One region of the Streptomyces sp. NPDC004647 genome, then DNA from elsewhere that is predicted to be linked to it. Evidence: riboswitches for the same ligand, from Rfam matches in the RefSeq annotation. Region 1 holds a riboswitch; each other region holds the start of a gene.
What was found. A riboswitch is a leader RNA that binds a small molecule or an ion and turns the genes downstream of it on or off. The one in region 1 is predicted to bind cyclic di-AMP.
Positions count from the first base shown of each region.

Region 2: another riboswitch for cyclic di-AMP. It lies ahead of ABZW18_RS29495 (NlpC/P60 family protein); the one in region 1 lies ahead of ABZW18_RS11965 (M23 family metallopeptidase).
Region 3: another riboswitch for cyclic di-AMP. It lies ahead of ABZW18_RS22685 (transglycosylase family protein); the one in region 1 lies ahead of ABZW18_RS11965 (M23 family metallopeptidase).
Region 4: another riboswitch for cyclic di-AMP. It lies ahead of ABZW18_RS22800 (NlpC/P60 family protein); the one in region 1 lies ahead of ABZW18_RS11965 (M23 family metallopeptidase).

Region 1 covers NZ_JBEXKU010000021.1:15,032-19,946, forward strand. Annotated here, with positions in the region: gene ABZW18_RS11960 (PrsW family glutamic-type intramembrane protease) at 47-1,624, shown strand; gene ABZW18_RS11965 (M23 family metallopeptidase) at 1,937-3,004, opposite strand; cyclic di-AMP (ydaO/yuaA leader) riboswitch at 3,012-3,183, opposite strand; gene ABZW18_RS11970 (PP2C family protein-serine/threonine phosphatase) at 3,399-4,691, opposite strand; gene ABZW18_RS11975 (hypothetical protein) at 4,893-4,915, shown strand, end outside.
Region 2 covers NZ_JBEXKU010000095.1:2,154-7,068, forward strand. Annotated here, with positions in the region: gene ABZW18_RS29490 (C40 family peptidase) at 1-1,023, opposite strand, end outside; gene ABZW18_RS29495 (NlpC/P60 family protein) at 1,394-2,548, opposite strand; cyclic di-AMP (ydaO/yuaA leader) riboswitch at 2,556-2,736, opposite strand; gene pcrA (DNA helicase PcrA) at 3,099-4,915, shown strand, end outside.
Region 3 covers NZ_JBEXKU010000053.1:5,848-10,762, reverse strand. Annotated here, with positions in the region: gene ABZW18_RS22695 (TIGR03943 family protein) at 1-490, opposite strand, end outside; gene ABZW18_RS22690 (permease) at 487-1,476, opposite strand; cyclic di-AMP (ydaO/yuaA leader) riboswitch at 2,070-2,245, shown strand; gene ABZW18_RS22685 (transglycosylase family protein) at 2,250-3,449, shown strand; gene ABZW18_RS22680 (hypothetical protein) at 3,686-3,994, shown strand; gene ABZW18_RS22675 (SDR family oxidoreductase) at 4,026-4,826, opposite strand; gene ABZW18_RS22670 (cupin domain-containing protein) at 4,823-4,915, opposite strand, start outside.
Region 4 covers NZ_JBEXKU010000053.1:28,871-33,785, forward strand. Annotated here, with positions in the region: gene ABZW18_RS22790 (ATP-dependent Clp protease proteolytic subunit) at 457-1,092, shown strand; gene ABZW18_RS22795 (hypothetical protein) at 1,099-1,407, shown strand; cyclic di-AMP (ydaO/yuaA leader) riboswitch at 1,710-1,910, shown strand; partial or broken gene ABZW18_RS22800 (NlpC/P60 family protein) at 1,914-2,036, shown strand; partial or broken gene ABZW18_RS22805 (C40 family peptidase) at 2,508-2,855, shown strand; gene ABZW18_RS22810 (VOC family protein) at 2,939-3,331, shown strand; gene ABZW18_RS22815 (ATP-binding protein) at 3,431-3,862, opposite strand; gene ABZW18_RS22820 (8-amino-7-oxononanoate synthase) at 4,117-4,915, opposite strand, start outside.

The DNA of each region.
Region 1 (4,915 bases):
CCTTATGGCGTCGCCCCCGACCCCACACCCTCGTTAGGGTCGACAGGTGCATCAGTCCCCGCTCCCGCCGCAGCCGCGCCAGCAGCCGCCGGTCCCGGTCTACGAACCGCAGCCGCAGTTCGACGCCGTACCGGAGCGAGCACACTGGCGCTACCGCCCGTCCCGCCAGTTCTGGCACAGCAAGGCAGTGCGCGTCGGCGCCCTGATCACGGTGCTCGTACTCTCCGGCCTGGTCATCCTCGCCCTGGTACGCGAACAGACCGGTACCGAGGGGTTCCTGGTCGGCCTGGGCCTGGCCGTGCTGCCCGTGCCGCTGCTCCTGGCCGCGTTCCGCTGGCTCGACCGCGTCGAACCCGAGCCCTGGCGGAATCTGCTCTTTGCCTTCGCCTGGGGCGCCTGCGCTGCGACGCTCGTGGCGATCATCGCCAACGGCTTCGCCACACAGTGGATCGCCACCCGTGTCGAGACGTCCTCCGCCACCGAGGCGGAGGCCTGGGGCGCCACGTTCATCGCGCCCGTCATCGAGGAGAGCGCCAAGGGCGCGGCCCTGCTCCTGCTCTTCGTCTTCCGCCGCCGCGACTTCGACGGCATCGTCGACGGCGTCGTCATAGCCGGGATCACCGCGACCGGCTTCGCCTTCACCGAGAACATCCTCTATCTCGGGAACGCCTTCGGTGAGGACCAGGCGCTCGGCTCCTCCGGATTCCAGTCGGTCACTGCCGCGACCTTCTTCATCCGCATCGTGATGTCGCCTTTCGCCCACCCGCTCTTCACCGCGCTGACCGGCATCGGCTTCGGCATCGCCGCTCTCGCAGCACCGCACCAGCGCGCCCGCCGCATTCTGCTGCCGCTCGCCGGACTGCTCACCGCGATGGTCCTGCACGCCGTCTGGAACGGCTCGGCCAGCCTCGGGGGCTACGGCTTCATCGCCGTCTACGGCATGTTCATGGTCCCGGTCTTCGCGCTGCTCACCTGGCTGGTGATCTGGTCCCGCGGCAACGAGCTGAAGACCGTACGCAGCCACCTGCCCGCCTACGTGGCAGCCGGCTGGCTGGTCCCCCCGGAGCCGCACGCGCTGTCCTCCATGCGGGCCCGCTCGATCGCCCGCGATGTGGTGCGGCGCGCCCATGGGAGCGCGGCGGCCCGAGCGGTCGCCGAGTACGAGTCCTTCGCGACGGCGCTGGCCTTTCTGCGGCAGCGGGCGCACCGGGGCGCGGCGGGCCCGGACTTCGTCGCCCGCGAGCAGGAGCTGCTTCACCACCTGTGGCAGCGCAAGGATGTGGCGCAGCCTGCACTCGCCCATGCCGCGCTGGTCACCACGCGCCGCTCGGTCCCCCCGCAGTGGGCGCCGCATGGACAGCAGTACGGGTCGCCGCAGGGGCAGCAGCAGTACGGCCCGGCGCAGGGACAGCGGCAGTACGGGCAACCGGCGGGACAGCCGTACGGGCAGGGACAGCCGGCGGAGCAGCCGTACGGGCAGGGACAGCCGAACGGCTCAGCGCAGCAGCCGGTGTACGGGCAGCAGTACGGGTCCGGTCCGGCGTACGGCGGCACCTCGTACCCCGGCACCCAGGAGGGACCGCCCCCCTGGCCCTACGACGCGCCACCCCGGTACCACCGCTGAGCGAGTAGCCAGGCAGACCTGGCCCCGGTGGCCGGTTCCGAAGCGCAGCCGCATACGCCCGAAGGCCGCGCCGACCGGGCAGACCAGTCCCGAAGGTACGGGGCCGGACTCTCTCCCCGACTCTCGACGCCCGGCTCACGGCTCACGGCTCTTGGCTCTTGGCTCTACGGATCAGGAGCCGGATCAGGCGCAGGGCGTGACGTCGCTCCGCGCGTCTCTACCTCCGCGGCTCTCGGCCTCCGCACTCCGCACCTCCGCAAACAGCGACGCACCCCGCCAGGAGCGAGGTGCGTCGAAGTTACGGACGATGCCTCAGAGGCTCACACCGTGCTCGCGCAGCCAGGCAGCCGGGTCGATCGGGTCGCCACCGCCCGGCCGGACCTCCATGTGGAGGTGCGCGCCGGTGACATTGCCCGTGGCGCCGACGCGGCCGATGGTTTCGCCCGTCGCCACCTTCCCGGACGTCTGGGTCATCGAGGAGAGGTGGCAGAACCAGACTTCCGTGCCGTCCTCGAGGGTGAGCACGATCCGGTAGCCGTACGAACCGGCCCATCCGGCCTCGGTGATGGTGCCGCCGTGCACTGCCTTGACGGGGGTGCCGGTCGGGGCGGCGAGGTCCTGGCCAGTGTGGTCGTTGGACCACATGGAACCGGACTGGCCGAAGCTGGAGGTGAGGGTGTAGGAGGAGACCGGGGCGGTGTATTCGCGGGCGAGCTTGGCGAGCCGCTCGGCCTCCGCCGCCGCTTTCGCCTTGCGCTCCGCCTCTGCCTCGGCCTTCTCGGCGGCTGCCTTCGCCGCCGCCTTCTTCTCGGCGGCGACCTTGGCGGCCTTCTCGGCGGCGGCCTTCTCCTCGGCCTCGCGCTCCGCCTTCTCGGCGGCGGACTGCTGCTGCTCGGCCTGCTTCATGATGCGGGCCCGCAGCGCCTCGCCGGCGCCGGTGCCGTCGGTGACCTCGCTGTCCGTGAGCCCGGCCTGGGAGAGCGGAGCCTGGGCGGCCACAACGCCCTCACCGGCACCGTCAGAGCCGGAGCCGGAGTCGTCGGAGACCAGGGACCCGATACCGGGCAGCGATCCGGCATCCGGGAGCTTCTCCGACACGGAGGCGAGGTCCGGCATGGAGATCGAGACCGGCGGCTTCTCCTGCGCGCTGGCCATGCCGCCCGCACCGACAGCGGCGAAGACGCCGACTCCGAGGACAGCGCTGCTACGGGCCATGCCGCCACCGCGCTGCTTGACGACGCGGTGCCTGCCGCGCACCGCGGCCACGGATTCCGCGGTCGGATTCCAGTCACCGACTCCGGCCGGGGGCTCCTCGGCGAACCCGGCATCGTGACTCTCGGGTTCGTACAGGAACTCGGGGGCAGGGCTGTTGGACGCCACGCGGGCGCACTCCTTTCCTTCCTTCGCCTACCGGGTTAGCTGACGGGTTCGGAGCAGGAAGGTCTCCTACGGACCCCTCCGAAGAGGCGTCCGATTCACCCCATGTAGTGGTTCCCCGGTTCCCTTGGTACTGGTGTTGCGGGTGGAGCAGATCGTGCGGGATTCGGCGTCAGCGCACGGTGCCACCTCTTGTGGCGGCTGGGACGACCGCGCTGCGTTATCGAACGTTAATAGACCCGGGGTGCCTATTCCAAGCTGTTCCGGGTGATCGTTAACGGATATCGCGGGGACCAACCAGGACACGAAATGCCTAATCCGGGCGAGTTGCCCCTGCGGCGGAAAACCCGTCCCGGCTGATCGTGTGCCAGTTGTTATGCGGAGTGGCGCGGACCGGTTACGGACCGTCAGAAGGGTGGCCGGACCTCGAGCCGTCGCCCGCGCCGCGCACGATTCCCACCGCCCTACGCCGCATCGGCTGCCGCTCGGCCGGGCGGCTGACCGCCAGCAGCGCCATGTCATCCGCGGCCCCGCCCGCGGTGTGCCGGGCCACGTCCTCGACGAGGGCGTCGAGCAGGGCATCGGGTCCGGAGAACAGCCGGCCGCGCAGCCGCTCCTGCGGATCGTAGAAGACGCCGTTGGCGTCCCGGGCCTCGGTCATCCCGTCCGTGAAGAGCAGCAGCGTGGCGCCCTCGGGGAAGGCGAACTCATCCACCCGCTCCGGCTGGTCGGCCAGCTCACCCAGGCCGAGGGGCAGCGCAGGCACGACGGGGTCGGCTACGAACACGCCGCCGTCGGCGTACAGCAGAAGGGGGGAGGGATGGCCTCGGTTGAGGATGCGGAGAGCGGGTTCCGGGAGAGCGGCTCCCGTGTCCGTACGCCGGATGGTCGGCACCTCGGCCAGCACGGCCGTGGTGAAGCCCTCGGACCGGTCCGGGCCTTCATGCCGCTGCCTCTCGCGCTGGAGCGCCCGCTCCAGCCGGGCCGCGACCCCCACCAGGGTCGCCTCCTGCTCCGCGGCCTCCCGGAAGGCGCCGATGACGACGGCCACCGCCTCGACGGCGTCCAGGCCCTTGCCGCGGACGTCACCGACGATCAGGCGGACCCCGTACGGGGTGTCCTGCACCGCGTAGAGGTCACCGCCGATCCGGGCGTCGGTCTGCGCGGCCTCGTAGCGCGCGGCGACATGGAAGCCGCCGATCCGCTCGTCGGGTGTCGGAAGCACGGCCCGCTGGGCGGCCTCGGCGATGCTCCGCGCCGAGGCGAGCTCCCGCCCGCTGCGGCGCACCACACGGTTGATGAAGAGCGCCAGCACGGCGACGGTCAGGACGGTGACCAGCTCGGTCACCGACTCCACGGCGCCCAGGTCGCGGTTGACGAGGTGCAGCGTGACCACGGCGAGCCCGGCGGCGATGCCCGCGGTCGCCGTGGCGCGCAGCGAGAAGAACGGGGCGGCGACCAGCGGGGCGGCCGAGAAGAAGGGCGAGCCGGTGAAGCGCGACGGCGTCGAGAGGTCGAAGGCAAGACCGCCGATGATCAGCGCGGCCGGGAGCCAGCGGGCCAGGTCGCGGCTGGTGGGTTTTCGGCGCCCGCCCTGACGGTCCGGGGTGGTGCGGATGGGGGACGTACCGCTGCCCGCGCCCCGCCGGAGGCGCCCCGTACGACCGCCCCCTCCGCGTCGCATCCCCACCTGCCTGTCTCCTGCCCGTGCGTACGCCGCGCGGGAGCGGTTCGACACCGCGCCTCTCCAGGCTGGCGGGTGACCGGGCACCGGGCGATTCGACGTAGGCCAGGTAGATCTCTGCGCCCGGGCCCCGTCGCCCGCGCTGACGGATTCATTACTCATGCCTCGAAGGCCCATTATTGCGGCTTTGGAGTTAGCGTCGTAAGTATGAACAGCGCAGTGCGTCACAC
Region 2 (4,915 bases), on a different contig from region 1:
GACCCGTACCGGCGCACCCGGGCGCGGCGCGTGGATCATCTGGCCCTCGCCGATATAGAGACCGACATGGCTGATGCCCGAGTAGAAGAAGACCAGGTCGCCGGGGGCGAGCTGGGAACGGGGGACGCGACGGCCGATGTTGATCTGGGTGTACGTGGTGCGCGGGAGGGAGACCCCGGCGGCCCTCCAGGCGGCCTGGGTGAGGCCCGAGCAGTCGAAGCCGTTCGGGCCCGTGGCGCCCCAGACGTACGGCTTGCCGAGCGCGCCGTACGCGAAGGAGACGGCGCGTGCGGCGCGCGCGTTCGGCGCGTGGACCGCGCCGTACCGGGCGCCGCGATCGGCGCGGGCGGCACCGGCCGGTCCCGCCTGGCCGGATGTGGAGTGGCCGTCCTGTTGGAGCAACGACGCGCGCTGTGCGGACGTCAGCCGGTCGAGCAGCCGCTCCGCGGTCTCGAGCTTCCTCTGCACCGTGCGTTTGTGCCCGCGCAGATCGGCCTGTTGTTTCCTGAGCTCCGCCAGTTTGTCACCGGCCCGGGACCGGACCTCCTCGATGCCGCGCAGCCCGCGGCGCATGCCGGCGATCACGACGGCCTGGCGGCTGCCCGCCCGCTCGATGACCCTGACGCGGTCGAGGTACTGCTCGGGAGAGGCGGAGAGGACGAGCTGGAAGGCGGGATCGAGGCCCCCGGAGCGGTACTGGGCGGCAGCGATCGAACCGAGTGCGTTGCGGGAGATATTGAGTTCCCCGGTCCTGCGGGCGGCCTCGTCGCGCAGGCCGTCCAGCTTCTTCTGAGCGGCGTCGGACTTCTCCTTCGCTCCGTTGTACTTCTCGGTGGCCACCTCGGCCTCGTGGTGGAGCCGGTCCACCTCGGCCTTCACCTGAGCGGGGGTGAGACCCGGGTCGGCGTACGCGGGGCCATCGACGGCTGTCGCGCCCGCCGCGCCGGCGAGGGCGAGCACCGTCGCCGTACGGGCGGTGTTGCCGGTGAGCGATCGCTGCCTGGGCTTTCTGTGCGAGGCCACGGCCGCCATCACATCCTTCCTGCTGACCGGCGGCCGTGGGGAGCGGTCGCCATGGGGGAGGACCGTAGCCCTCCGGATCGCCGGCGAGCACGGCGATGACCGGGACTGAAAGGTTTCGGCACGGCGCTGAACAGAAGCACCGGGTGAATTCTCCCGGTACTGCCGGTTCGCGCTACGGGCCTGACCGAAGCGGCGATTGAGGCTCTCCCGGCTGAACCCCGGTGCTATGAGCCCGGGCGCGGGCTGCCGGTCTGCCGCGCATGTCGGCGTGACAGTGCCCCCGACTGCACGCAGTCGGGGGCACTGTCACAGCTTGCGGCACGCGGCCCGTACCGGCGCTGGTCCGTACGGCCTTGTCCGTCGTAGGCGGCTACGCCGGGCGGACGCTCCCGTAGATCGGCATGAACGTGATCGCCTCGGTCCGTACGTTCGCCCCGGGCTTCGGCGCGTGGATCATCTGGCCGTCGCCTATGTAGAGCCCGACGTGGCTGATGTCGTCGTAGAAGAAGACCAGGTCACCCGGCTTCAGGTCCTCCGTGGCGATGCGCGAGCCGACCTTCACCTGGTCCCAGGTGGTGCGGGGCAGCGAGACACCTGCGGCCTTCCAGGCACCCTGGGTCAGGCCCGAGCAGTCGTAGGAGTTCGGGCCGGTGGCGCCCCACACGTACGGCTTGCCGATCTGCGCCCGCGCGAAAGCCAGCGCCTTGGCAGCCTTGGTGGCGTACGTGCCGGAGTCCGCGCCCGTGCCCGAGCCCGGGGTGGAGGTGCCGCCGTCCGACGAGCCCGAGCCCTCGTTCCGCTCCCGCTCCTCGCGCTGCTTCTCCGCCTGCTCCCGGGCCAGCTCCTCCGCCTTGCGCTGGGCTGCCTGCTCTCTCTTGCGCTCGAGCGCCGCCAGCCGCGCCTTCTCCTCGGCCGTCAGGTCCGACAGCAGCTCGCGGGCTTTGGCGAGCTTGCCCTGCACGGACTCCTTGCTGGTCCGCAGCTCGTTCTGCGACTCGTTCAGCTGCGCCAGGCTCTCGGTCGCCTCGGCGCGCTTCTCCGTCGCAGTCGCCTGCTGGGTCTGGAAGTCCGTCACCGCTTGCTTCTGCCGGCCGGTCATCCGGTCCAGCATGTGGTTCTGGTCGAAGTAGTCCTGCGGGTCGGAGGCGAGCAGCAGGGTCGCGGTCGGGTCCATCCCGCCGTTCCGGTACTGCGTTGCGGCGTAGCTGCCGAGCAGCCGCCGGGCCTCGTTGAGCTTCTGCGTCCGCTTGGCCACATCGTCGATCAGCCGGTCGGACTTGGTGCGCTGCTTGTCCGTGCGCTCCTTTGCCTCGTTGTACTCCTGGGTGGCCGTACCCGCCTGCCGGTAGAGCTCGTCCACCTTCTTCTGGACCTCTTCCACGCTCTGCTTCGGCTCCCCAGGTGCGGCCTGGGCAGTCTGCGAGAGCAGGCCGAAGGAGGCGAGTGCCGCGGTCGAGAGGCCGACGGCGGTGCGGGACCCGTGGGAGGTGAGAGTACGAGGCCGCGATTTGCGGTGCGACGCCAAGGCGCGCGTCTCCTTCCGTGGACCGCCTACCGGGTTAGCTGTCGGGTTCGGGCGATCGGAAGGTTGCCCTACGGTCCGTACGCCGCGTGCTCTGCACGCGTGTGCGAACCGATTCACCCCGGTGATACGTGTGGGTCCCCGGCTCCGGCTGCCCCTCGGGCATTGGCCGGACTCGGCGTCGGCGCCCGTGCCGACGCGGTCGCCGGCGGGGGGTGCGGGTCGCCTGAGCGAGCACGGTAGCCAACTTGTGGTGCCGCTGTGAAGGCTGATGTTCGATATGCCCGAAACCTTTTCGTGACCTAGCCCCCATGGCAACCGACTGGACGGTACGCGGCTGCGCACAGTGACAACCGACGGGACGGTACGGAGGGGCCTCGGTGGTGATCCGGAGGGAAGCACGGTGGACATCGCCGGGACGGCGGCGGGACGACAACCGGGCGGCAGCGGGCCGGCGGCGGGGCAGCACCAGGGCAGCGGCAGGGGCAGCGACGGGGGTGACAATGGGGAAGCGGTGTGGGCTGTCGGTCCGGCGGCCTAGACTCGGTTGGCGATGAGCAGCCTCTTTGACGACAGCTTCCTGGCGGACCTCGAGCACCCGGCCGAGCGCCCCCCGCCCCCGCCCGAGGGCCCGGCGCCCGAACACGTTCCGGCGGACCTGTTCGGTGGGCGCTTCGACGCCCCCGTGGACCGGGACGCGTACTACCGCGACGGCGCACCGCGCCCCGCCGTGGACCCCGCCGCGCTGCTCGAAGGCCTGAACGAGCAGCAGCGGGCCGCGGTCGTCCACACCGGTTCGCCGCTGCTCATCGTCGCCGGTGCCGGGTCCGGCAAGACCCGGGTGCTCACCCACCGGATCGCACATCTGCTGGGCACCCGCCGCGTGCACCCCGGCCAGGTCCTCGCGATCACCTTCACCAACAAGGCCGCGGGCGAGATGAAGGAGCGAGTGGAGGAGCTCGTGGGGCCGCGGGCGAATGCCATGTGGGTGTCCACCTTCCACAGCGCGTGCGTCCGCATCCTGCGCCGGGAGAGCAAGAAACTCGGCTTCACCTCCAGCTTCTCGATCTACGACGCCGCCGACTCCAAGCGCCTCATGGCACTGGTCTGCCGAGATCTGGACCTGGACCCCAAGCGCCACCCTCCCAAGGCCTTCAGCGCGAAGATCTCCAACCTCAAGAACGAGCTCATCGACGAGGAGGACTTCGCCGCGCAGGCTGCCGGGAGCGCCTCCGGGTCGGAGGGCGGCGGAGGGTTCGAGAAGACCCTCGCCGAGGCGTACGCGCTCTACCAGTCGCGGCTGCGCGAGGCCAACGCGCTGGACTTCGACGACATCATCATGACGACGGTTCATCTCCTCCAGGCGTTCCCGGACGTCGCGGAGCACTACCGGCGGCGCTTCCGGCACGTACTCGTCGACGAATACCAGGACACCAACCACGCGCAGTACACCCTGATCCGTGAGCTGGTGGGGACGGGCGGGACCGAGGCCGGGACCGAGACCGATCGAGCCCCTGTCGCGGAGCTGTGCGTGGTGGGCGACGCCGACCAGTCGATCTACGCCTTCCGCGGCGCGACCATCCGTAACATCCTCCAGTTCGAGGAGGACTATCCGGACGCGAAGACGATCCTGCTGGAGCAGAACTACCGCTCCACGCAGACCATCCTCAGCGCCGCCAATGCCGTCATCGAGCGGAACGAGAACCGCCGCCCGAAGAACCTGTGGACCGAGGCCGGGGCGGGCGCGTCGATCACCGGCTATGTCGCCGACACCGAGCACGACGAGGCGCAGTTCGTCGCCGACGAGATCGACCGGCTGACGGACGCGGGTGACGCCAAGGCGGGCGACGTCGCCGTTTTCTACCGTACGAACGCCCAGTCCCGGGTCTTCGAAGAAATCTTCATCCGGGTCGGGCTGCCGTACAAGGTCGTCGGCGGCGTGCGCTTCTACGAGCGCAAGGAGGTCCGCGACGTGCTCGCGTATCTGCGCGTGCTCGCGAACCCCGAGGACACCGTGCCGCTGCGCCGGATCCTCAACGTGCCCAAGCGCGGCATCGGCGACCGGGCGGAGGCGATGATCGACGCGCTCGCGCAGCGCGAGAAGACCTCCTTCGCGCAGGCGCTGCGCCGGGTCGACGAGGCGTACGGCATGGCGGCCCGGTCGGCGAACGCGGTGAAGCGGTTCAACACACTGCTCGAGGAGCTGCAGACGATCGCCGAGTCCGGCGCCGGGCCGGCGACGGTGCTGGAGGCGGTCCTGGAGCGTACGGGCTATCTCGCCGAGCTCCAGGCGTCCACCGATCCGCAGGACGAGACGCGGGTCGAGAACCTTCAGGAACTGGCGGCGGTGGCCCTGGAGTTCGAGCAGGA
Region 3 (4,915 bases), on a different contig from region 1:
CGAAGCCGGTCATCCGGACCCTGCGGTCCTCCAGGCTGCGTTCGGGGTCCTGCCGCGCGCGCGAGCTGAACGCCGAGAGCGACATCGGATGGGGGGACTGGTCGGGCAGCGGTGGGAACCGCGCCTGTTCCGCCACGGCGGTGTCATCGCCCCGGGAGGCGGTGTAGGCGCCCAGGGCAGGCGGTGCGAAGAACAGCAGGGTGATCGCGGGCAGGAAGAGCAGCCAGGCGATCTTCGGTCCGCCGCTGTGGTCATGGCCGTGTCCGTGGTCCTCGTGACCCTGTTCTCCGGCCTCGGCGGGCCGGGCGAGCGGGAAGCCGTCGCGTGCCGCCCCCACCAGCCCCAGGGCGATCAGCAGCAGCGCCGACATGATCAGCGGCAGCCGCAGGCCCTCCTTCACGTACCGCAGATACACATCGCTGAACAGCGAGATGTGCAGCAGCCCGGCCCCGGACAGCAGAAGCAGCAGTACCTGGATGTTCCGCTTCACAGCAGGCACCAACCGATCAGGGCGCTGCACGCCACGGCCACCACCGCGGTCGCCGGGGCGAACCGGATCGCGAACGCCCGCCCGAAGGTGCCGGACTGCAGCGCCATGAGCTTCAGGTCGACCATGGGCCCCACGACCATGAAGGCGAGCCGGGCCGTGGGGGAGAAACCGGTCAATGAGGCCGCGACGAACGCGTCGGCCTCGGAACAGACGGCGAGCACGATGGCCAGCGCGGCCAGGAAGATGACGGAGAGCCAGGGCGAAGCGGAGAAGGTGTCCAGCACCGAGCGCGGCACCGTGACGTTGAATGTGGCGGCCGCCATCGCCCCCAGCACCAGGAATCCCCCCGCGTGCAGGAAGTCGTGCTGGAAGCCGAGCCGGAACTCCTCCCACCTGTCGTGTCCCGGCGTGTGACCGGTGGTCCGGGCCGGCAGGCGCAGCCACTCCTGGCGGCCCAGACGGATCCACAGCCAGCCCATCGCCGCCGAAGCGGCGAGCGAGGCGAGGAGCCGGGCCACCACCATCTCCGGAGCTCCCGGGAAGGCGACGGCCGTGGCGGTGAGCACGATCGGATTCACCGCGGGGGCCGAGAGGAGGAACGTCAGCGCGGCCGCCGGGGCCACCCCGCGGCGGATCAGGCTCCCCGCCACGGGCACCGAGGCGCACTCGCACCCCGGCAGGACCACCCCCGCGGCACTTGCGACGGGGACGGCGAGGGCAGGGTTCTTCGGCAGCGCCCTGCTGAAGGCCCGGGCGGGGACGAAGGCGTTGATGGCGCCCGACAGGGCGGTGCCCAGCAGCAGGAACGGCAGCGCCTGGATCACGATGGCCACGCAGATCGTCCGCCAGGCCTGTGCGGCCGGCTGGGACAGCCAGCCGCTCCCTCCCAGCGCCACGGCGACGGCCACGGCGATGACCAGCGCGCCCGCCGCCACGACGGGCGGAGAGGTCCGGCCAGGAAGCGTACGGGACGCGCGCGCGCCCAGTGCCGGCGGCACCGATGACGGGGGGTCGATCAGCTCTTCCGCTCTCTGCACACTGACTCCGAAGGTCCGCGACGAGGGACCTCACGATAACCGGGGGGAGGGCCGCCACCCCGGCGCACAACGCGGTGACCACGCTGTCGAATCATCCGTTTCACCTGTTATGGGCGTTCGAGCAGCGAGTGTCCGACATGCGCCAAATGCAGATACTATGCGGCGCGGCAAAAGACTGCTTAGCGCCTGCAATGCAGCAAAGGAGAACCTCGGCTCCAAATAGGGCAATTCGACTGCGGGTGAGCCATCTCACAGGAGTTCCGCCCTGATGTGACCCCGCGCACTCGATACGCCCCAAATCTGCCAACTTGGTTACCGAACGCAGATTATGAGAGCCGTTCAGTAGTAATGCCTATCGCTCTGGGACCAAGATCGGCAGCGTAGCGTGACCCGGCGTCGAGTGGATCTCGTTAATACCGAATGCGTGGAATACCCGGCACTTGTGGTGAAGAAATCAATGCGCTTACTTTTGCCGCTGCCTGCCCATCGAAAGGGCGGGCGCCACCAGCCGGAACGCCGAGTCCTGCCGCCGGCCGGGGGAGAAACGACAAACGCACCACGGCAGGAGCGGGGGAACCAGGTAAGTGCCGTACCGCGCGATGGTGTGCGGTCCGGCTTGGGGTGAAGACGCGCCGCAGCGCTTGACGCTGCTCAGGGCGCGGCCGGGCAACTCCAGCCCGAACCCGACAGCTCACCTCGCAGGCGTAGGAGAGGACCCACCTATGTCTGCACGCGGACGTCACCGTCGCTACCGCCCCGGCCGAATCTCCCGGGTGTCCCTCGTCGCCGCCGCAGGCGGCGCCGGTATCGCTCTTCCCCTCATCGGTGTCGGCCAGGCGAACGCCGCCTCCGTCAGCACCTGGGACAAGGTCGCCGAGTGCGAGAGCACCGGCAACTGGAGCATCAACAACGGCAACGGGTTCTATGGCGGACTTCAGTTCACCGAGGAGACCTGGAACGCGTTCGGCGGCAGCGAGTACGCGCCGCGCGCCGACCAGGCGACCAAGGACCAGCAGATCGCCATCGCCGAGAAGGTGCTCGACAGCCAGGGCCCCGGTGCCTGGCCCGTGTGCTCCGGCAAGGCCGGTCTGACCCAGGGCGGTGCCGACCCCGAGGTCTCCACCGAGGGCCGGCAGGCCCCCGCCAAGGCCAAGTCCGAGGCCGCTCCGAAGCCCAAGAGCACGCCGGCCGAGGGCAAGCGCGAGGCGAAGCCCGAGTCGTACACCGTCGTCCCGGGCGACTCCCTCTACAAGATCGCGACCGCCAAGCACACCGACGGCGGCTGGCAGCGGGTCTACGAGGACAACCGCAAGGTCGTCGGCGACGACCCGAACCTGATCCGCCCGGGCCAGAAGCTCGCCGTGGGCGGCGACAAGGCCGAGGCCGAGCCGAAGCGGGAGCAGGCCCCCAAGGCCGCGCCCAAGGCCGAGGCTCCGAAGGCCGAGGCTCCGAAGGCCGCGCACAAGGCCGCCCCCAAGGCCGAGGCCAAGCCGAAGCAGCAGGCCAAGAGCGCCTCCGGCTTCACCGCTCCGGTCGGTGACACCACGATCGGCACCCCGTACCACCAGGCCGGCGGCAGCTGGTCCAGCGGCTACCACACCGGCGCCGACTTCCCCGTACCCACCGGCACCCCGCTGAAGTCCATCGGCGCGGGCGAGGTCGTCTCCGCGGGCTGGGGCGGCTCGTACGGCAACGAGGTCGTCATCCGCCACGAGGACGGCAAGTACAGCCAGTACGGCCACCTGTCCTCGCTGTCCGTCTCGGCCGGCCAGTCGGTCACCGGCGGCCAGCAGATCGGCCTGTCCGGTTCGACCGGCAACTCCTCCGGCCCGCACCTGCACTTCGAGGTGCGCACCGGCCCGGACTACGGCTCGGACATCGACCCGCTCGCCTACCTGCGGGAGCACGGCGTCTCCATCTGAGGTAACGCGACACCGGGACCGGAGCGTTCGACGCACCTTCCCGACCGGCTGAGGCGCCCTTCCCCGCGTGCGGGAGGGGCGCCTCAGCCGTGCCCGGCCGACGCACCCCTCCCGCTCGCCGTGCGGCCGGACGGGTGATAGCGCGAGGATTCCGCAACCGCGCCGCCGGACGCGCCGTCGCAAAGGGGAAACCGCACCATCCCTTCCGATGGGCACTTTGAAGGAGGCGACCGAACATGGCCGACCCGTTCGCTGTCACGATGGAGCTCCCGGTGCAGGCGCAGGAGTCCCCGCTCGCAGGCCCGGTCAACGGCGTTCGCAACTCGTCCGACGCCCAGCGGCTGCTGCTGCACGCCGAGCTGACCCGGGCCGCCATCCCGCCGCATCCCGACGACCGGCGCGTCATCCGCGACCTCGCCCAGCTGGACGGAGGGGCCGTCGGAGCCATCGTCCGCTGGCTGCAACAGGCCGGCGGCACCGGCGCAGGGCTCCTCTCCCCGCCGGACCCCGCGAAGCGCATCGACCCCCGCCTGCTTCCCTGGTGACGCCCGGGCCGGCCCGCGCACGGCGTACGCGCTACCACGTCGGGCGCGCCGTGACTCCCGCGTCCACCACGAGATCGTGCCCGGTGACGCACTCCGCCATCGGCGAGGCGAGGAAGACACAGGCGCGCCCGATGTCGGCGGGACGGCACAACCGCCCCAGCGGCGCCGCGTTCCGGTAGCGCTCCACACCCTCGGGCCACTCCTCCTCGATATCGGGCCGGTGGATCAGGCCCGGGGAGACGGTGTTCACCCGGATCCCGTAGGGGCCGTACTCGAGCGCCGCGGCCCGCGCGTGCATGATCAGGGCGGCCTTGGACGCGGCATAGTGCGCGTGCCCGGGGGCGGGGGCGGAACCCTCGATGGAAGCGATGTGCGTGATCGTGCCGCCGCCCCCGCCGCCCGCGCCCTCCCGCCGCATCGCCCCTGCGGCCGCTTGCGTGCAGGAGAACGCGCTGGTGAGGTTGGTGTCGACCACCGCGCGCCAGTCGGCCGCGGTCATCGACGGCAGATCCCGCACCGGCTGGACCCCGGCATTGTTGACGAGGGCGTCCACTCGGCCGAACCGGGACTGCGCGGCCTCCATCAGCCGGGCGCAGCCCGCTTCGTCCGTGAGGTCGGCGGCCACGGCCCAGGCCTCGCCGCCTTGTTCGGCGATCCGGGCCACCAGCTCCCGGGCGCGCTCCGCGCTCGTACGGTGGTGGGCCACCACGCGGGCGCCGGCCCGGGCGAACTCCTCGGCGATCCCCGCCCCCACCGTGCCGCCGGCTCCGGTCACGACCGCCACCAGCCCGTCGAGGCCGGGGAGTTGGCTCTGCGGGCCCGGCCCGGTCATGAGGCGCGGGACAGCGCGCGAATGAGCTCCGCGTGCAGCGGATAGCGCGCGCACAGGTCCTCCTCGTCGCCGCCTTCGTAGTCGGCGGG
Region 4 (4,915 bases), on a different contig from region 1:
TCCGCCCACCCTCTCGGCGCACCACGGAGGGACACCGCCAGTCACCTTGTCCGGTCTGCTGCCGCAATTTGGCATCTCTCCGGCTGGACCGCAGTCAACGAACCGCGGCCAACGCAGGCTCCGGCGCGGGCAGTTCCTGGGAACGGCGGCGAGCCGGACGTCGCGGGCGGCGCGGACACACGAACGCCAACGTCACCCAGCGGGCCTGCGCCCGGCCAAGCGTTGAAGATCCGCGCATCACCGCGGATGCACCGGAGCCGCCGTTCGCGCTGTGAGAAATCGCGAGGCCTGAGCCTCACGAATCGGCCCAAAAGTGCCTCTGATCTGTTGACCCTCTCGATTGATCTGTTGACCCCTCTCGATCGGCAGGGCAGCATCCCCACCGAACAGGATGTACGTCCTGTACATTTTTTACCGGAGGCCTCCCTCATCGGAGTGCAGACGAGAGGCGCAGTGATGGACCGACCGACAGTCCGCTATCTCCTGCCGGAGTTCACGGAGCGCACCAGCTCCGGGACCCGCACGATGGACCCGTACTCCAAGCTCCTCGAGGAACGCATCGTCTTTCTCGGCACCCGGATCGACGACACCTCGGCAAACGACGTGATGGCGCAGTTCATGCATCTCGAGCACGCCGCTCCGGACCGGGACATCTCGCTCTACATCAACTCCCCCGGCGGCTCGACGACCGCGATGACGGCGATCTACGACACGATGCAGTTCGTCACCTGCGACATCGAGACGATCTGCCTCGGCCAGGCCGCCTCGTCCGCCGCGGTGCTCCTCGCCGCGGGCGCCCCGGGCAAGCGGCTGATGCTGCCGGGCTCCCGGGTGCTCATCCACCAGCCCTCCTTCTCGGAGCCGATCCAGGGGCAGACGTCGGATCTGGACATCCAGGCCAAGGAACTGCTGCGCATGCGCGACGTGCTGGAGGAGATGCTCGCCCGGCACACCGGCCAGGCCCCCGTACGGATCGGCGCCGACATCGAGCGCGACAAGATCTTCCAGGCCGAGGAGGCGGTCGCGTACGGGCTCGCGGACAGGATCGTGCAGAGCCGCAAGCAGGCGAGTTCGCTGTTCGGCGCGGGGTGATTCACCGTGCTGCCGCCCGAACTTCCCCCGCTGCCCGCACTCACCCGAGCCGAGAGCGACCTGGTGGACCGATACCTGGAGGTGCTCGACCTGCTGGGGCGGATCAATCCGGCCCGGACCTCCGACACCTACGGGGGCTTCCGCGCAGCCCAGGCCTTGGTGAGCAGGGCCGCGGCGCTCCGGGACGCGCTGGCGCTCATGCACGAGCGCGGCGAGAGCCAGGTACATGCCGCCACCCTGGCGCGAGCGTTGCGGGTGCTCGACGGTGAGCGGCGGGGCGCGCGGGTCACCGTCCCGCCCGAGCCGTCGGGTTGATGAAGCGTCACCTCGTCCGGCGGCCGGTGCAGCCGAACGGACTCCCTCGATAGATGGACCGGGGAGCAGGCGGCAAGGGTTGATCGACTTGCGCGGAGATCGCATCGGTGCTGCGCGGGGTAGGGGCATCCGCCGCTGGTGGGGGCGCTTGCATGATGTCGGACAAACCGATCACAGCATGTACTTCTAACCCTAATGACGCATATGTGATGAACATCACATAGTGCGCGTTATGCACGGAATCTGCCATGGGCGTGGGGACTATCCGTGGACGACAAGCCCCCGCCACCTCGGCGGGGCGGTCCGGGCGGACGCCGAATCCTGCCGCCGCGCCGGATGTCTGGTCGACACGGAGTGCTTTCGGCAGGAGTGGAGGACCCGATCAGTTCGGGGCCGACCGGGAACTCCGGTCGCCCCTCGGGGTGAAGCCGCTGCGGCGGCCGGGCATCTTCGCCAGCCCGAACCCGACAGGCCATCCCTCACAGGCGGCTGACGAAGGGTCGCACATGGCTGCGAATGGACACGTCCCGTCTCTGTTCTGTCGGGCCGGCACCGCTTCGGCGCTCACTCTGGCCGCTTTCGGTGGGAGCCTGCTGGCTCCTGGTGCCGCGACGGAAGCCCTGGCGGCGCCGCCGCCCCCAGGGCATGAATCATCCCAATTCACCTCGGCGCCACCGGATTTCGACGCTTTCGGCGAGCAGGTGCTGTCGCCTGACACCCAGCCGATGGGAGGGCCGGTCCTGGAACCCGGCCACCGGGACCCAACGCCTGACGTTCTGTCACCGGAGAACGAGAGCCCGGCCCCTGGCAACCCACCACCGGCAACCGGTCCCGATTCGTCCGGTCCCCAGAGACTCCCGGTCCTGGAGCCGTCGCCCGGCACCGGGCCGCCCCGGGCCGAGCCGTCGAAGCCGGATGCCGAACCGCCGCAGGCCAGGCCGCCGAAACAGCGCCCCGCAGCCCCCAAGGACAAGGACGAGGCCGAGGGCAAGGGCAGGGTGACGACGCCGAGCTCCCGCCCGTCCAAGGGCAAGCCGGCGAAGCGCCCCCCAGCTCCCAAGTCGCCCAAGTCTCCCAAGGGAGCGACTGCGGCGGCGACCGGGAGCACGGCTCTCCGGGTGGCCGCCTCGAAGGAGGGGTCCCCGTACCAGATGGGTGCCGAAGGCCCGAACCGGTTCGACTGCTCAGGGCTCACCCAGTACTCCTTCAAGCGCGCGGGCAAGCAACTGCCGCGCACGGCGGCCGCGCAGTACAACAACACCCGGCACATCCCCGCTTCCCAGCGTCAGCCCGGCGACCTGGTCTTCTTCGGCTCGGGCGGCGGCTACATCCACCACGTCGGCATCTACGCCGGCAATGACATGATCTGGCACTCCCCCAAACCCGGTGCGGTGGTGCGCCTGGAGAAGCTCTGGACCAGCAACGTCACTTACGGCCGGGTGAGTTGAGCCGGGAAGAGACTCCGACTGTCCGTCGCCGCGGCTAGGTTGAGTGCGATCAGGGATCACCTACCGCAGCCGCGAGGAGTCGCATGCCCTTCCCGAACCCGGTCCGGCACATCACCTTCGACGCTCGTGATCCCTACGCCCAGGCCCAGTTCTGGTCGGCGCTCACGGGCTGGCTGCTGGAGGACTCCGATCCGGGCGACGACGCGGTGCTGCTCGAGTCGGGGCAGTCCGGAGTGCCCGGCCTGCTGTTCCTTCGGGTTCCCGAGGACAAGACCGTGAAGAACCGGATCCATCTCGACATCCAGCCGCCGACCGACACCCGGGACGCCGAAGTCGGGCGGCTGGCCGGGCTCGGCGCCGAGGTCGTGGCCGACCACCGTACGGACGACGGCCTCGGCTGGGTGGTCATGGCCGACCCGGAGGGCAACGAGTTCTGTGTCGAGCGCAGCGCCGCCGAGCGGGGTCTCACGGCCTGAGCCGCGGCCCGGCAGTGGCGGCGCGGTGACCCGCGGACCGGTTGCGCGGCGGCTTCGGCCGTACGAGAGCGGTGCCCCTGACGCGGGGACAGAAAGCTGTCAGGAGCAGTCGGCCACCTTCCACGGCAGGGCGATCCAGACGGTTTTCCCGCCCTCCGCAGTGGGCGTGACGGAGAGTCTGCCGCCGGACTCGGCGGTCAGCCAGCGGATGATGACCATGCCGCGGCCGTTGTCCTGCTGCACCGCCGCGGGCAGCCGCTGCGGTCGGCGCGGGTGGCTGTCGGTGACCCCGATGCGCAGCTGCTCGTCCCGGTCGAGCTGGAGGTCCACCGTGAACGTGGGCGACTGGCCGAAGGTGTGCAGGACGGCATTCGTGGCCAGCTCGGAGACGATGAGCAGTACGGCATCGGCTCTCTCCGCACCTGCCGGAAGGCCCCATTCTGCAAGGACGTCCGAGACGTATCTTCGGGCGGTGGTGACCGAGGCCGGGGCGCTCAGCAGGGTGACGGATGCTTCCTGGTGGTCTGCCATGGCGGCGGTGTCCCTTTCCCGCCGAGGCCGTGCCCCGAGACGCTGTGGAGTGAGGTCGGAGTCGGCTTCGGACAGCGTTGGGCGCCAGAGTGCCACTCGCGCTGTCCGGACCGGGGACGATCCACCGAGATGCGCAGGAATCGTCGCTCGAAGCGGTGAACTCTGCCACGGAAAAGCGTATTTGACCGGTTCGTTGCGGTGAACGACGAGCGGGCAGTGCGCGGCCGGAGCGTTCGTCGCCCGCGGGCGAGGCGTCAGGCAGCAGTGGGGGCGGTCGCGACGATCACGCCCACTGCTTCGGCGATCTGCTGGTCCGTCAGGTCAGCACGTGCCGTCAGGCGCAGCCGTGAGATGCCGTCGGGTACGGACGGCGGGCGGAAGCAGCCCACCACCAGTCCGGCGGCGCGGCAGTCGGCGGCCCAGCGCAGTGCCGCCTCCGGGGCAGGGGCCCGTACGGAGACCACGGAGGCGTCCGGCCGGACTGCGGCGAGCCCCGCCGCCGTCAGCTGTCGGTGGAGCGCGGCGGCGACCGTACGGGCGCGCGCCGCGCGCTCCGGTTCCCGGGCCAGCAGCCGCAGGCTCGCGAGGGCCGCGCCCACCGCGGCCGGGGCCAGCCCGGTGTCGAAGATGAACGTCCGGGCGGTGTTCACCAGGTGCTCGATCACCCGGGCCGGGCCGAGAACGGCTCCGCCCTGGCTGCCGAGCGACTTGGACAGGGTCACGGTGGCGACCGTGCCGGCGGATCCCGCGAGTCCGGCCGCGTGCAGGGCGCCGCGTCCGCCGTCGCCGAGGACACCCAGGCCGTGCGCGTCGTCGACGAGCAGGCCCGCACCGTACGCCCGGCAGGCGGCGGCGAGTCCCGGCAGCGGGGCGGCGTCGCCGTCGACGGAGAACACCGAGTCGGTGACGGCGAGCGCCCGGCCGTCGTGGCCGTCCAGTGATTTGCGGACGGCCTCCGGGTCCCTGTGCGGCACCACGGCCGTCTCGGCGCGGGAGAGCCGGCAGCCGTCGATGAGCGAGGCGTGGTTGCCCGCGTCGGAGACGACGAGTGTG